2 linked regions of the Actinoalloteichus hymeniacidonis genome follow. The protein of the gene in region 1 interacts with the protein of each later gene in a pairwise test. Links are inferred from orthologs where the notes say so. Each region holds a gene or a part of one and is shown on either strand. Other genes may lie near its edges.

Region 1 (7,305 bases):
CGGCGTCCTCGATCGCACGGTTGCGGTCGGTGGGCAGCTCCTCCGGCTGCAGGGGCTCGGCGGGGTGTACGAGGACGTCTTCCTGCCGTTGCACGGCGCACACCAGGCACGCAACGCCGCGATCGCCCTGGCCTCGGTGGAGGCGTTCTTCGGTGCGGGCCGGGAGCGGATGCTCGACATCGACGTGATCCGGGAGGGCTTCGCCGAGGTACGCAGCCCGGGCAGGCTCGAACCCGTGCGTGCCGCACCCACCGTGCTGGTCGATGCCGCCCACAACCCGCACGGCGCGGCCGCGCTGCGGGCGGCGATCACCAGTGAGTTCGCCTTCGATCGCCTCGTCGCCGTCGTGAGTGTGCTCGGCGACAAGGACGCCGCAGGCATCCTCACCGAGCTGGGCGCGGTCGCCGATCACCTGGTGATCACCCAGAACACCTCGCCCCGGGCGTTGCCCGCCGAGACGCTGGGTGAGATGGCGATCGCCTTGTTCGGTGAGGCCAAGGTGACAGTGAAGCCCGCCCTGGGCGAAGCGCTGGAGACCGCGATGCGGATGTCCGGCGAGACAGACGATCCGGATGAACCCGCAGCGGGCCGAGGCGTGGTGGTCACCGGATCGGTGATCACTGCAGGTGAGGCCAGGCACTTCTTCGGCAAGGAGCCAGGGTGAGCGACGCAATCGACCGGGCGGAGACCGGACCCGATAGCTCGGCGGCCGCCGAGACCGAGCCGGCCGACGCGGCCACCGGCACCGTACCGGTCCCGCCGCCCGCCGTCGACCCGTGGAAGGGCCTGCGTGGCGTCTTCGCGGGCACGCTGGTGCTGGAGGCGATCGTCGTCGCACTGGCCCTGCTGGTGGTCGGCAGGCTCGGCGACGGCGCGGGCAGCCTGGGTTGGACCTTCGTCCTGGTTCTGGTCGTGCTGTTGATGCTCGCGGCGGGCGTCCAGGGCCGAAGCTGGGGATTGACGGCCGCGTTGGGCCTACAGGGCCTGCTGCTGGCGGTCGGCCTGATCGAGCCGTTCCTGTTCATCCCCGGGGTGCCGTTCGTACTGGTGTGGGCCGCACTGGTGTGGTTCAAGCACGACGTCGCCCGCCGGATGGACGAGGGTCTGCTGCCCAGCCAACAACAGGCGCAGGACTGACGACGGTGCCATCGCGTCGCCTGACTAGGCTCTGCGCACCGACAGCACGGCGGCGACTGCTGCCGCACCCGACCTTCCCGGTCGCCGGGAATCCCGAAGGAGAGAGAACGGCCGTGAGCGAGCGCACCCTGGTCCTGGTCAAGCCCGACGGCGTGGAACGTGGCCTCGTCGGCGAGGTCGTCTCCCGTATCGAGCGCAAGGGCCTGCGTCTGGCCGCGCTCGAGCTGCGGGTCGTCAGTCGCGATCTCGCCGAGCAGCACTACGCCGAGCACGATGGCAAGCCATTCTTCGGCTCGCTGCTCGACTTCATCACCTCCGGGCCCGTGGTGGCCCTGGTCGTCGAGGGTCCGCGGGCGATCCCGGCGTTCCGTCAGATCGCGGGCGGCACCGACCCGGTGGAGAAGGCGACCCCCGGTTCGGTGCGGGGCGACCTCGCCCTGGAGACCGGATCGAACCTCGTCCACGGCTCGGACTCGCCCGAGTCGGCGTCGCGGGAGATCAAGCTCTGGTTCCCGAACCTCTGATCGCCGGTCGGCATCGTTCTCGATGCCCTCGCCGTCGGCCCGATCGACTCGCTACGCGGGTCGGCTCGGGTACGGCGGCGCCCGGGTGCTGCCTCGGATGACGGCCGGGTAGCCGCCGGCAACGGATAGTGGTTTCGAATTCGGTTTCCTCGGTCGGGGTCCTCGCATAGCCTTCACCCTCGTGACGACGAGCGACTTCCTGGTGTACGCGGAGGGCCTGACCAAACGATTCGGGGATTTCGAGGCGGTACGGGGGATCGACATCGCCGTGCGGCCCGGCGAGGCCTTCGGATTCCTCGGCCCCAACGGAGCAGGCAAGTCCTCCACGATGCGGATGATCGCCTGTGTCTCGCCGCGTACCGGCGGCGAGCTGCGCGTGCTCGGAATGGACCCGAGCGTCGATGGCCCCCGGATCCGGGCGCGGCTCGGCGTGGTGCCCCAGCAGGACAACCTCGACGTCGAACTGTCGGTGCGAGAGAACCTGCAGGTCTACGGCCGATACTTCGGTCTGTCCCGGGCTGCAGTGCGGGAGAAGGCGGTCGAGCTCCTCGACTTCGCCCAGCTGTCCGAACGGGCCGCCGACAAGGTGGAACCGTTGTCCGGCGGAATGAAGCGCAGGCTCACCATCGCCAGGTCGTTGGTCAACGACCCCGAGGTCCTGTTACTCGACGAGCCGACCACCGGACTCGACCCGCAGGCCAGGCATGTGCTGTGGGACCGACTGTTCCGACTGAAGCAGGACGGCGTCACCCTCATCGTCACCACGCACTACATGGACGAGGCCGAGCAGCTGTGCGACCGCCTGGTCGTGATGGACGGCGGTCGGATCGCCGCCGAGGGATCGCCGCGTGAGCTGATCACGCAGTACAGCACCCGAGAGGTGCTTGAACTGCGCTTCCCGCCGGGCGAGGTGCAGCGGTTCGCGCCGTTGGTGGCCGATACCGCCGAGCGGATCGAGACGCTGCCCGACCGGCTGCTGCTCTACACGACGGATGGTGAGGCCTCGTTGGCGGCCATTCACCGCCGCGACGTGCAACCGGTGTCCAGCCTCGTTCGCAGAAGCACCTTGGAAGACGTCTTCCTGCGGCTCACCGGCCGGACGTTGGTGGACTGATGGTGACCTCGCATACCTCGACCGCTGCGCGTGCCCGAGCCTCCACCGGACGGGTCAGTGGCTTCGCTGCCTCGATCTTGCTGATTCTGGAAGGGCAGTGGATCTGGTACCGGCTGAACTGGCGCTCGACGGTGATCTCCAGCGTTCTGCTGCCGGTGTTGTTCCTGGTGGCCCTGGGCATGGGGATGGGCGCTCTCATCGAACCCAGTGAAGCAACCGCAGGCATGGACTACCTGGCGTACCTGGCTCCGGCCATGCTGGTCGTGGGGGCTGTGCAGAACGGTGCGGGCGAAGCCACCTATCCGGTCTTGTCCGGTTTCAAGTGGCAGAAGAACTTCTGGGCGGTCACCGCGACGCCCATCACTCCCGCGCAGTTGGCTTGCGGGAAGCTGGTGTGGATTGCTTTGCGGCTGACCTTCTCCGGGGTGGCCTTCCTGTTGGTCGCGGCGCTGATGGGCGCCGTCAGTGGGTTAGGTGTGTTACTCGCTCTGCCGTTCTCGGTGCTCACAGGGATGGCTTTCGCCGCTCCTGTGGTGGCGTTGGCTGCGGCGATGAAGGGCGAGGGCGACGGATTCAATGCGCTGTTCCGCTTCGTTGTGATGCCGCAGATGTTGTTCGCCGGGACTTTCTATCCGATCAGCAACCTGCCGGAACTGCTGCAGCCGATTGCCTGGATCACGCCGCTCTGGCATGGCAGCGAGCTGGCCAGAGGTGCCGCGTTCGGCACGTTGACTCTTCTCCCGACGGTCGGCCATCTGACCTATCTCGGCGGTCTCCTCGCCATCGGCACGGTGTTGTCGTGCCGACTCTTCCGCAAGCAGTTGGTGGTGTGATGACCGTCGAGCAGACGAGGACCGAACGCGAGACCGATCCGCAGCCCAGCAGGTGGGCGAGCGGCTTGCGGATTTTTCCGCCGGGCTTGTACGCGGGGCGGGCGAGCAGACTGGTCGAACGATCATTGCTGGCGGGTAAGGGCGCTTGGCTGGCCATCCTCTCGGGTTTCTTCGAGCCGGTCTTCTATCTGATCTCGTTCGGCTTCGCCTTCGGCGGGATGGTCGGCCAGATCAGCGGACCCGGCGGGGCGCCGATCGAATACGCGGCGTTCATCGCCCCCGGTTTATTGGCCGTCTCGGCGATGAACGGCGCCGTCTACGACGCCACGTTCAACATCTTCTTCAAACTGCGCTATGCCAAGCTGTACGACGCGGTGCTGGCCACGCCGATGGGGCCGCTGGACGTTGCGATCGCCGAGATCGCCTGGGCGGTGCTCCGAGGTGGTGTGTACGCGGCGGGGTTCTTGAGTGTGATGTTCGGCATGGGGCTGATCACCTCTCCGTGGGCGTTGTTGGCCCTGCCCGTCGCCCTGCTGATCTCCTTCGCCTTCGCTGCGGTGGGTATGGCGGCGACCACATTCATCCGATCCACCCAGGATTTCGACTTCGTCCAGCTGGCGATCCTCCCGATGGCGCTGTTCTCCACCACGTTCTTCCCGCTGGAGGTCTACCCGAGGGTTGCCCAGTTCCTGGTGCAGTGTCTGCCGTTGTTCCACGGTGTCGAACTGATGCGTGCCTTGGCCACCGGCGTGGTGAGTTGGGGCCTGATCGGGCATGTCGGGTACTTCGTCGTGATGGCCGGTATCGGCGTCATCGTGGCGACCCGACGCCTGGAGAAGCTGCTGCTGACGTGATCGGGTTGGCGACGGGCCCCGGGACGACGGTTACCCTGTGCGCCGTGAGCGTCGAGTCCGTCTTTCCTCGGTTGGAACCGCTGTTGCCTCGGGTGTCCAAGCCCGTCCAGTACGTCGGCGGTGAGCTGAACGCGACAATCAAGGACTGGGACGCGACCACGGTCCGCTGGGCGTTGATGTACCCGGATGCCTACGAGGTGGGGCTGCCCAATCAGGGCGTCATGATCCTGTACGAGATCCTCAACGAGCAGCCCGATGTGCTCGCCGAGCGGACCTACTCGGTCTGGCCGGACCTGGAGGCTCTGATGCGGGAGCACGATGTCCCGCAGTTCACCGTCGACGCGCATCGACCGGTGGGTGCCTTCGACGTGCTGGGCGTCAGCTTCGCCACGGAACTGGGTTACACGAATCTCTTGACGGCCCTGGACCTGGCGGGAATTCCGCTGCATGCCGTCGACCGCACCGAAGATCACCCGATCGTGCTGGCTGGTGGGCATGCGGCCTTCAACCCGGAACCGATCGCCGACTTCCTCGACGCGGCCGTCCTCGGCGATGGCGAGGAGGCGGTTCTCGAGGTCACCGAGCTGATCCGGAGTTGGAAGGCAGAGGGACGACCAGGCGGTCGGGAGGAGATCCTGACCAGACTCGCCGAGACCGGGAACGTCTACGTGCCCCGGTTCTACGAGGTCACCTATCTGTCGGACGGGGCCATCGACGAGGTGCGACCCACCAGGGACCGGGTGCCCGCCCGCGTCGTCAAGCGCACGACCATGGACCTCGACGCCTGGCCCTACCCGAAGCAGCCGCTCGTTCCGCTGGCCGAGAGCGTGCACGAGCGGATGAGCGTGGAGATCTTCCGAGGCTGCACGCGAGGATGCCGCTTCTGCCAGGCGGGCATGATCACCCGTCCGGTGCGGGAACGCTCGGCCGAGGGCATCGGCGCCATGGTGCAACAGGGGATCGCGGCCACCGGCTTCGAGGAGGTCGGTCTGCTGTCGCTGTCCAGCGCGGACCACTCCGAGATCGCCGAGGTCACCAAGGGCCTGGCCGATCGTTACGAGGGCACCAACACCGGCTTGTCGCTGCCCTCCACCAGGGTGGACGCCTTCAACGTCGACCTCGCCAACGAGCTGGCCAGGAACGGACGGCGCTCCGGGTTGACCTTCGCTCCGGAGGGCGGTAGCGAACGGATCCGCCGGGTGATCAACAAGATGGTGTCGGAAGAAGACCTGATCCGCACCGTCACCACCGCCTACGCCAACGGCTGGCGGCAGGTGAAGCTGTACTTCATGTGCGGGCTGCCCACCGAGACCGACGAGGACATCCTGCAGATCGCGGCGATGGCCAAGGAGGTCATTCGCGCAGGTCGGGAGGCCTCGGGTAACAAGGACATCCGATGCACGGTCTCCATCGGCGGGTTCGTGCCGAAACCGCACACCCCGTTCCAATGGGCCTCCCAGACCGATCCCGACACGATCGACGCCCGACTGCGTCGGCTGCGGGCGGCGGTCAACGAGGATCGGAAACTGGGCCGCAGTATCGGGATGCGCTACCACGATGGGAAGCCCTCGCTGATCGAGGGCCTGCTCTCCAGGGGCGATCGGCGGATCGGCCGCGTCATCGAGCGGGTGTGGCGCCAGGGCGGTCGGTTCGATGGCTGGACCGAGCACTTCTCGTACTACCGCTGGCTGGACGCCTGCGCCGACGAGCTGCCCGCGTTCGGGGTCGACATCGCCTGGTTCACCACCAGGGAGCGCACCGAACACGAGACGCTGCCGTGGGACCACCTCGACTCCGGTCTCGACAAGGAGTGGCTGTGGGCGGACTGGCGTGACGCGCTGGACGAGCAGGAGCAGGACGACTGCCGCTGGACCCCCTGTTTCGACTGCGGCGTGTGCCCCGCGATGGGCACCGACATCGAGATCGGTCCCACCGGTCGGCCGATGCTGTCGATCACCCCGGTCGGAAAGGGCAGCCCGGTACGTAATCCGTCCTTGTCCTCCGGCGTCTGAGGCCGGACGCTGAGGCGACGCCACCGCAGGCCGTGACTCTCGGCGAGTTGCGGGCCCCGACAGCAGGAGGACCCCGGATGGTCGGTACAGCGCAGGACAGACAGCGGGGCCGTGAGGAGCGGCTGGTCGAGTTGGTCGACCCCCAGGGCCGGGCCGTCGGACGTTCGTCGGTGCACACCGCCCACTCGGACGGGGGAATCCTGCATCGGGCGTTCTCGGTGATGCTGGTCGATGCCGAGGACCGGGTGCTCCTGCAGCAGCGCTCGCCCGCCAAGCTGAGATTCCCGGCTCGCTGGACGAACAGCTGCTGCGGACATCCCTGGCCGGGCGAGTCGGTGGTCGATGCGGCGCGCACCCGGTTGCGTGAGGAACTCGGGGTGGAGGTCGACGAACTGCGAGAGGCCGGTCCGTTCGTGTACCGGGCGGCCGACCCGGAACAGGGCTACGTCGAGCACGAATACGACCATGTCCTCGTCGGCCGCTTCGGCGGGATGCCGACGGAGGTGGATCCCAGCGAGGTCCTCGCCCTGCGGTGGAGCCCGCTGTCCGAGGTCCTCGCGGAGTTGGCCGACGGGGACCCGGACTCCTTCACCCCATGGCTGCCGCAGGTCGCTGCGGCGACCAGCGACTACCTCGCCGCGACCCGCTGAAACCGGGGCAGCCGGTGTCCTTCCGGGGTCGGGCTCCGGCGGATCAGGAGCGAACCGCGTTCAGGACGTTGACCAGGCCCGATCCGTAGAAGCTGTTGTACATCGCGGTGCCGCGACATTCCGCGTCCTGGGTGCCATCGTGGTTGAGGTCGTACTCCCGAGGGCAGGGCAGCGGGATGGC
Region 2 (7,269 bases), 3.6 Mb from region 1 along the record:
AAGAGCGTTGACCCTGTCCGAGGGCGACCCGTCGATCCTGGTGTCCGGTCCGATCACCGTCACCCTGTGGGCCGTGGTGGCGTTGGCCCTGGTCACCTCGATCGCAGCGCCGCTGCTGCGACGGCGACGCGTCGCCCGCGACGCCGTGCACAACGGCTGAGCGGCCGGTGTCCCGTCGGTGGTCTCGACGACCGCCGACGGGACACCGCGCAATCTTCTCGACGGTGGGCCGATCCGAATCGGCCTCGGTGACCGGTGCCCGACCCCGCTCACGTCTTCTGCAGATACTCCGCGCGGTCCTCGTCGACCAGATCCGCCACCATCCCCGCCAGGCCGGGGTGTTCGCTCAGCGACGGATCGGCCGCGACGAGTTTGTCGGCGCGCTCCCTGGCCTGGGCGATGACGTCCTCGTCGTCGAGCAGCGAGAGCAGCCGCAGCCCAGACCGTTTGCCGGACTGGGCCGCGCCGAGGATGTCGCCCTCCCGGCGTAGTTCGAGGTCGAGCCTGGCCAGTTCGAAACCGTCGGTGGTGCCGGCCACCGCATCGAGCCGCTGCATGGTCGTCGTGCCCGCTGGCGCGTCGGTGACCAGCAGACACAGCCCCGGCGCGCTGCCTCGACCGACCCGGCCCCGCAACTGGTGCAACTGGCTGACCCCGAACCGATCCGCATCCATGATCACCATCGCGGTCGCGTTCGGCACGTTCACGCCCACCTCGACGACGGTGGTGGCGACCAGCACATCCACCTCGCCTGCGCCGAAGGCCCGCATCACGGTGTCCTTCTCGTCCGAGGGCAGCTTCCCGTGCAACATCGCCACCCGCAGTCCCCGCAACGGCCCCTCGGCCAGTTCCGGCGCCACATCGAAGACGGCCAGCGGTGGGCGACGATCCGAGCTTTCGTTGCCGGTGGGCGGCGGCTCGACGTCCTCCCCGGAGGAGCTCTGATCACCGATCCTCGGGCACACCACATATGCCTGGTGACCTGCGGCGACCTCTTCCTTGATCCGCTGCCAGACCCGATCCAGCCACGCGGGTTTCTCCGCGACCGGGACCACGGTGCTCTTGATGGGCGACCGGCCCCTGGGCAGTTCGCGTAGCGCGGAGACCTCCAGGTCGCCGTACACCGTCATCGCGACCGTCCGGGGAATCGGCGTCGCCGTCATCACCAGGACGTGTGGGCTGATCTGCGAGCCCGCCCTGGCTCGCAGGGCATCCCGCTGCTCGACACCGAAGCGGTGCTGCTCATCGACGACAACCATGCCGAGGTCGGCGAACTCCACCTTGTCCTGGATGAGGGCATGGGTTCCGACGACGATCCCCGCCTCGCCGGAGACGACCTCCAGCATCGCCTTGCGTCGCTGGGCCGCCCCCATCGAACCCGTCAGCAGGGTGATTCGCGTGGCGTGATCGGGCGCGCCGAACTCGCCCGCCGTCGCGAGTTCGCCGAGCAGTTCGGCCAGGGACCGGGCGTGCTGCGCGGCCAGCACCTCGGTGGGCGCCAACATCGCCGCCTGTCTGCCCGCGTCGACGACCTGCAGCATCGCGCGCAGCGCCACCACGGTCTTCCCGGAACCCACCTCGCCCTGCACCAACCGGTTCATCGGGTGCTCGCGGGAGACATCGCGGCTCACCACGGCGCCGATCGTCTGCTGTCCCTCGGTCAGGGCGAACGGGATGCGCTGGTCGAAGTCGTCCAGGATGCCGCCGGAGCGAGGCGGGCACGCCGGGGCGGGCCGGGCGTCCGCCGCCTGCCTACGCTGGGCGAGCGCTAGTTGCACCGACAGCGCCTCGTCCCACTTCAAGCGTTCCCGGGCGGCGTCGACGGCGGCCCAGTCGACCGGGAGATGGATGTCGCGCAGGGCCTGGGTCAGATCGGCGACGCCGAGTTGATCGCGTAGCTCCCCGGACAGCGGATCCTCCGCGCCGTCCCAGGTGTCGAGCACCTGACGCACGCAGCGGGCGATCGACCAGGACGGCAGGCCCTGGGCAGCCGGATACACCGGGATGAGGGCCGAGGTGAACTCGGTGACCACCGAGCTGCCGCCCGCCGCGTCACCCTGGTTCTGCTCCATCTCCGGTTCGATGAGCTGGTACTCGGGATTGGCGAGTTGCAGCTGTCCGCGATAGGCGGTGATCTTGCCTGCGAACAGTCCCTTCTTACCCGGGATCAGTTCGCGTTCACGCCAAGCCTGGTTGAAGAAGGTGCAGTTCAGTCCACGTCTACCGTCGGTGATGCGCACTTCGAGGATGCTGCCCCGGCGCGATCGCATGCTGCGTTTGGCGACCCGCTGCACCTCGGCCAGCACCGTGGCGTGCTCGCCGATCTCCAGACCGGCGATCTCGGTCAGCTCACCGCGCTCGGCGTACCGGCGTGGATAGTGCCGTAGCAACTCGCCGACCGTGTGCAGGTTCAGCGCGTTCTCCAAGGCGTCGGCGGTCTTGCCACCGAGGACCGGGGTCAGCGGGTCCGTCCAGTCAGTCATGCTGATGGGCCCCCGCTCGGGTCGGGATCGGTTCCATTCACTCCACTCCCAGCAACAACACGGTGGCGGGCAGCTCGCCGTCGAAGGAGGTCAGGTCCACCTCCGGGTGAGCACGGCGGAGCCGCTCGGACAGGGCCGTGAGCAGCCCGTCTGGTGCGTCCGCGCCCAGCAGGATGGTGACCAGCTCGCCGCCGACAGACAGCATCCGATCAAGAAGGTCTGACGCTGTCCGGATCGGGTCCGCACCGATGATCACCACCTCGCCGTCGATCAGACCGAGCGCATCGCCGGGTTCGCACCTCCCGACCCAGGTCAGGGCGGTGTTGTCCGCTATCACCACCTCGCCTCTGCGGGTGGCGGCGGCAGCCTCGGCCATCGCGACGCAGTCCGCCGCCGGTCGGCGGCGCGGATCGTGCACGGCCAGGGCGGCCAGACCCTGCACCGGGGACAGGACGGGGACGACCACCACGTCCTGGCCGCCATCGCGGGCCAGGCCCGCGGCCTGTTCGGCGATGTCGAGCGACGCGGGCCCGTCGGGCAGCAGGCAGACGTGTCGCGCCCGGGTGTCTCGGATGACGGCCAACAGCTCGGCCATTCGGTCGGTGCCCGGTTCGGGATCCGGTTGCAGCACCGAGGCGCCCTCCTCGGAGAGAAGCTCGGCCAGTGGCGCGCTGCCCGCCATCGCCACCACGGCCCGCAGGTTGCTCGGCGCGGCAGGGCTCTTGATCGGTGGCGAGCAGGATCTGAGCTGGTCGGCCGGTGCTCCCACGGCGGTGGGATCGGCCTGCGTGGGATCGGCCTGACGGGGACCGGTCGGGCTCGGTCCCTCCGAGGGCGAGGCGGCGTCGGCGAACCGCAGCACCCTGATGTCGTGCGGCCTGCCGCGTTGGACGCCGGCCTCGATGGCGAAACCGATGTCGTCGCAGTGCACATGGACCGACCACAGACCGGCGCCGTCGCCTGCCACCGATACCGAGTCGCCGAGCTCGTCGAGGATGCCGCGCAGCTCGTCGGCCCGGTCGGCATCCGTGTCGGACAGCAGGTACATCACCTCGTAGGCGGGACCGGACGCGCCGGCCACCTCGCCCGCGGCCGTTGCAGAAGGCGGCTCGGCCGCCGGTCCGCCTGCGGTGCCACCGGTCGCGGCCCTGGTGCCCGTGTCGCGATCCGATCCGCCGCCCACCACCGAGGACAGCGCCTCCAACAGCACGACCAGGCCCCGACCGCCCGCGTCCACGACCCCGGCCCTGGCCAGCACCGCCAGCTGGTCCGGGGTCCGGTCGAGGGCTCGCTCCGCAGCATCGAGGGCGGCGGCGGCCACCACGGGCAGCGAGTCGGACTCGGTCTCCCCGGCCGCCTGCGCGGCGGCGTGCAGCACGGACAGCACCGTGCCGGGAACCGGTCGCGCGACGGCGGCCGTGGCCAGTTCGTCCGCGCGGGACAGTGCGGCCCGCAACGCCACGCCGGTGAACGAGGACGCGCCCTGCACCGTCTCGGCGAGGCCCCGCAACACCTGGGAGAGGATGACCCCCGAGTTGCCCCTGGCCCCGGTCAGCGCGCCCTTGGCCAGGGCACTGATCGCACCGCCCACCGCAGAGGTGACCTCGGCGGGCGCACGTCGCAGCGAGTCCAAGGCCGATCGCATGGTGTGCAGCAGGTTGCTGCCGGTATCGGCATCCGCGACCGGGTAGACGTTGATCCGGTCGATCTCCTCGCGGTTGGCCTCCAGATCGGCCACGCAGGTATCGGCCCATCGGCTGACCGCATCGGCGTCCAATGCCTGCAACACCAACCGTCTCCTGTCGCCTCGGGGTCGTCGCGGTCCGCTCGCGAGGCCGGATCAACGTCTCGATGTCCGCTAGCTCGTCATAGTGCGGACCCGCCTGTGCCAGCAGGCCGGGTGCTCGGATAACACTACCGCCGGCACCCGGTTTGGAACCGGGATGCACAAGCGGCTACCCTTTCGAAGTCGCCCGGCCGGCCCGGGCTCTCATGTCGGCGTCTTGGTGCCCGTCCGTGGCACTGGATGCCCGTGATTGATCACAAACGTAAGGGGTGACTGACGTGGCTGCCGTCTGCGACGTCTGCGCAAAGGGGCCGGGCTTCGGCAAGTCTGTCTCGCACTCGCACCGCCGTACCAACCGGCGGTGGAACCCGAACATTCAGACCGTGCACGCCAAGATCGGTCTGTCCCAGCGCAAGCGCATGAACGTGTGCACCTCCTGCCTCAAGGCAGGCAAGGTCGTCCGAGGCTGACACCACGCCGTAGGCGCCTTCGGGGCACAAGCACCGAGCGAAGCCCGGGGAGAATCTCTCCTCGGGCTTTCTGCTGTGTTGGCGACGCCCCTCGAAGCGAGGAACCCCCGCTCCGACTCGGGAACGGGGGTTCGGCACGCAAGGAGTGGTCAGGGCAGCTTCCAGTCGACCGGCTGACCGCCCTGCTCAGCCAGCAGCGCGTTGGCACGGCTGAACGGACGAGAACCGAAGAATCCGCCGCGCGCGGCCATCGGGCTGGGGTGCGCCGACTCGATACAGGGCACGCCCGGCATCAACGGCGCCAGATTGCGGGCATTGCGCCCCCACAGGATGGAGACCAACGGGCCGCCTCGGGCGGCGAGGGCCTTGATCGCCTGCTCGGTGACGGCCTCCCAGCCCTTGCCCTTGTGCGAGTCGGACTTCCCGGTCTGCAGGGTGAGCACGCGGTTGAGCAGCAGCACGCCATGGTCGGCCCACGGAGTGAGGTCCCCCGTCGCGGGTATCGGATGCCCCAGATCCTCCGAGTACTCCTTGAAGATGTTGACCAGGCTCGGCGGCAGCGGCCGGACATCGGGCGCCACCGAGAAGCTGAAGCCGACGGCATGGCCGGGCCGGGGATACGGGTCCTGCCCGACGATCAACACCCGCACGTCGTCGAACGGCTGGGTGAAGGCCCGGAGTACGTGTTCTCCCGCAGGCAGATAGGTGCGGCCCGCCGCGATCTCGGCGCGCAGGAAGTCGCCCATGCTCGCGATCTGCTCGGCCACCGGCTCCATTGCCTTGGCCCAGCCGGGTTCCATGATTTCCGTCAAAGGACGTGCGGTCACGGAAAGCGACAATAGCGATCCCTACCGACAGGTGATCGAGTAACCCCATCGCAGTGCGCCGCGACAGTCGGTGGCGCTTCGTAGGCATCGCTGGCCGAACCGGCCCGAACCAGGGTGAGCCCCCCCTGCTCGGGTCTCCCCGGCTGTTGGACGCGCCCGGCGCACACCTCGGCCGGTTCGCTCAGGCCCGCTGTCCCGCCGTCGCGCCCACGACCGCCACGGCGGTCGGTCCGCTGTCCTCGGCGTCGGCACGCCCATGCCGAGCTCGCGGGCGCAGCGTCCGCTGCACGATGAAGTACTCGGCCACCAACGCATTGAGCACGAACGAGGTCCAGGCGCTCGCGGTGTAGACCTCGGAGAAGGTCAGGGACGGGAATGCCCCCTGCAGCAGGAGACCGACGCCGAGGTAGACCCGCAGCGTCACGGCGGCGAAGGTGAGCGCGTAGTTGCGGATCATCCAGGTGCGATGCAGTGCCACCTCGCCCCGGCGGATCGCCCGGTACGCCTGTACCCCGGTGTAGGTCCACGCGGCGGCCAGGATGACGAACGCCATCTGCGCGGCAAGGCCGCTGATCGAGAAGACCGCTGCGACCAGGCTGGCGAGCGCCGCCCAGACAACACAGACCAGGTAGACGCGGCCCGCGATTCGATGCAGCTTCGGATAACGGGCTCGCAGTCCTCCGACGAACTGGAACGGGCCGATGATCAGCGCCAGGCCACCCGGGACCGCATGCACGATGATCGAGAGATAGTGCGCCGCGACATCCGGATTCAACGACATCGTGCTGTCGGTGGGGTCGCCGGTCAGATAAGGCGGCACGGCGAGACCGGAGGTGGCGATGGCGGTGGCGGCCAGCAGGCTCCAGAGGACCCACCAGGTCCGGCGGCGGATGGTCTTCGGCACGGCGTTCATTAGAAATCCTCATCTTTGAAGTGAGTAATCACTATCAATTGCGGAAAAGGATCCCACCCAGTGATCGGAAACCACTCGAAGGCCATTTCCCAGGCGCGCCGTACCGCGAGCGGACTCGAACAGCGAGTGCGAGTGCGGGCGCGACCCGGTCACACACGCGCCGCACGGTATTCGGCCAGGACTGGCGACGATCGCATCCCCTGCCGCCGCTGCGCTGCGGGCGAGAATGCTCACCACCCATTCCCCCAGCGCGATCAACTCGGGCAACGAGTGAGCCGTTCAGGGGCACAAGCAGGCGCAGGCGGCCTACCCGACTCGGCGAGATGTCAGCCGTCGAGCCTGCGCAGTCCCGTCTTGTACCGCAGGCCGTTGGCGACATAGCGGTCCACGTTGCCCTGCCACGCGCCCTCGGGAACCTGGTAGCCCTCCCGGATCCGGGCGGGCACGCCCAGCGCCATCGCACGGGCCGGGATCCTCGTGCCGAAGGCAACGACCGCGCCCGCACCGACCACCGCCCCCTCCTCGACCACGACGCCGTTGAGCACTACGGACCCCGAACCGATCAGGCAGTGGTCGGCCACCGTCGCGCCCTCGACGTGGACGGCGTGGCCGAGCACGCAGTCCGAGCCGATCACGGTGGCGTGCTGTTCGGTGCAATGAATGATCGAGCCATCCTGCACGCTGGTTCGCTCGCCGACCTCGATGAATCCGTAGTCCCCACGCAACACGGCCTGCGGCCAGACCGTGGAGTTCGCCCCGATGACGACCCGACCGATCACCGTCGCATCCG

What was found.
Region 2: the proteins of ndk (region 1) and BKA25_RS04690 interact in binary tests that used the Escherichia coli proteins (3 or more experiments, as listed by UniProt). The link is inferred for Actinoalloteichus hymeniacidonis from one-to-one orthologs.

Annotation. Positions count from the first base shown.
Region 1 is NZ_JACHIS010000001.1:4,585,001-4,592,305, reverse strand. What follows is about bases 1-2,955. They hold ndk (nucleoside-diphosphate kinase), read left to right. Parts: upstream 1-1,250; coding sequence 1,251-1,661; downstream 1,662-2,955. Other genes in these bases: BKA25_RS19090 (ABC transporter permease), read left to right, coding at 2,775-2,955; BKA25_RS19095 (ABC transporter ATP-binding protein), read left to right, coding at 1,843-2,775; BKA25_RS19105 (DUF4233 domain-containing protein), read left to right, coding at 661-1,137; folC (bifunctional tetrahydrofolate synthase/dihydrofolate synthase), read left to right, coding at 1-664. Also shown: more of BKA25_RS19090, read left to right, coding at 2,956-3,608; BKA25_RS19085 (ABC transporter permease), read left to right, coding at 3,608-4,462; BKA25_RS19080 (TIGR03960 family B12-binding radical SAM protein), read left to right, coding at 4,507-6,474; idi (isopentenyl-diphosphate Delta-isomerase), read left to right, coding at 6,552-7,124; BKA25_RS19070 (S8 family peptidase), read right to left, coding at 7,168-7,305. UniProt on the Escherichia coli protein: Major role in the synthesis of nucleoside triphosphates other than ATP. The ATP gamma phosphate is transferred to the NDP beta phosphate via a ping-pong mechanism, using a phosphorylated active-site intermediate.
Region 2 is NZ_JACHIS010000001.1:1,024,392-1,031,660, reverse strand. What follows is about bases 3,728-6,646. They hold BKA25_RS04690 (uracil-DNA glycosylase), read right to left. Parts: upstream 5,567-6,646; coding sequence 4,889-5,566; downstream 3,728-4,888. Other genes in these bases: BKA25_RS04685 (DUF2306 domain-containing protein), read right to left, coding at 5,748-6,479; rpmB (50S ribosomal protein L28), read left to right, coding at 4,548-4,739; BKA25_RS04700 (fatty acid kinase ATP-binding subunit FakA), read right to left, coding at 3,728-4,272. Outside these bases: BKA25_RS04710 (tripartite tricarboxylate transporter permease), read left to right, coding at 1-160; ATP-dependent DNA helicase RecG, read right to left, coding at 270-2,483; more of BKA25_RS04700, read right to left, coding at 2,521-3,727; BKA25_RS04680 (gamma carbonic anhydrase family protein), read right to left, coding at 6,806-7,269. UniProt on the Escherichia coli protein: Excises uracil residues from the DNA which can arise as a result of misincorporation of dUMP residues by DNA polymerase or due to deamination of cytosine.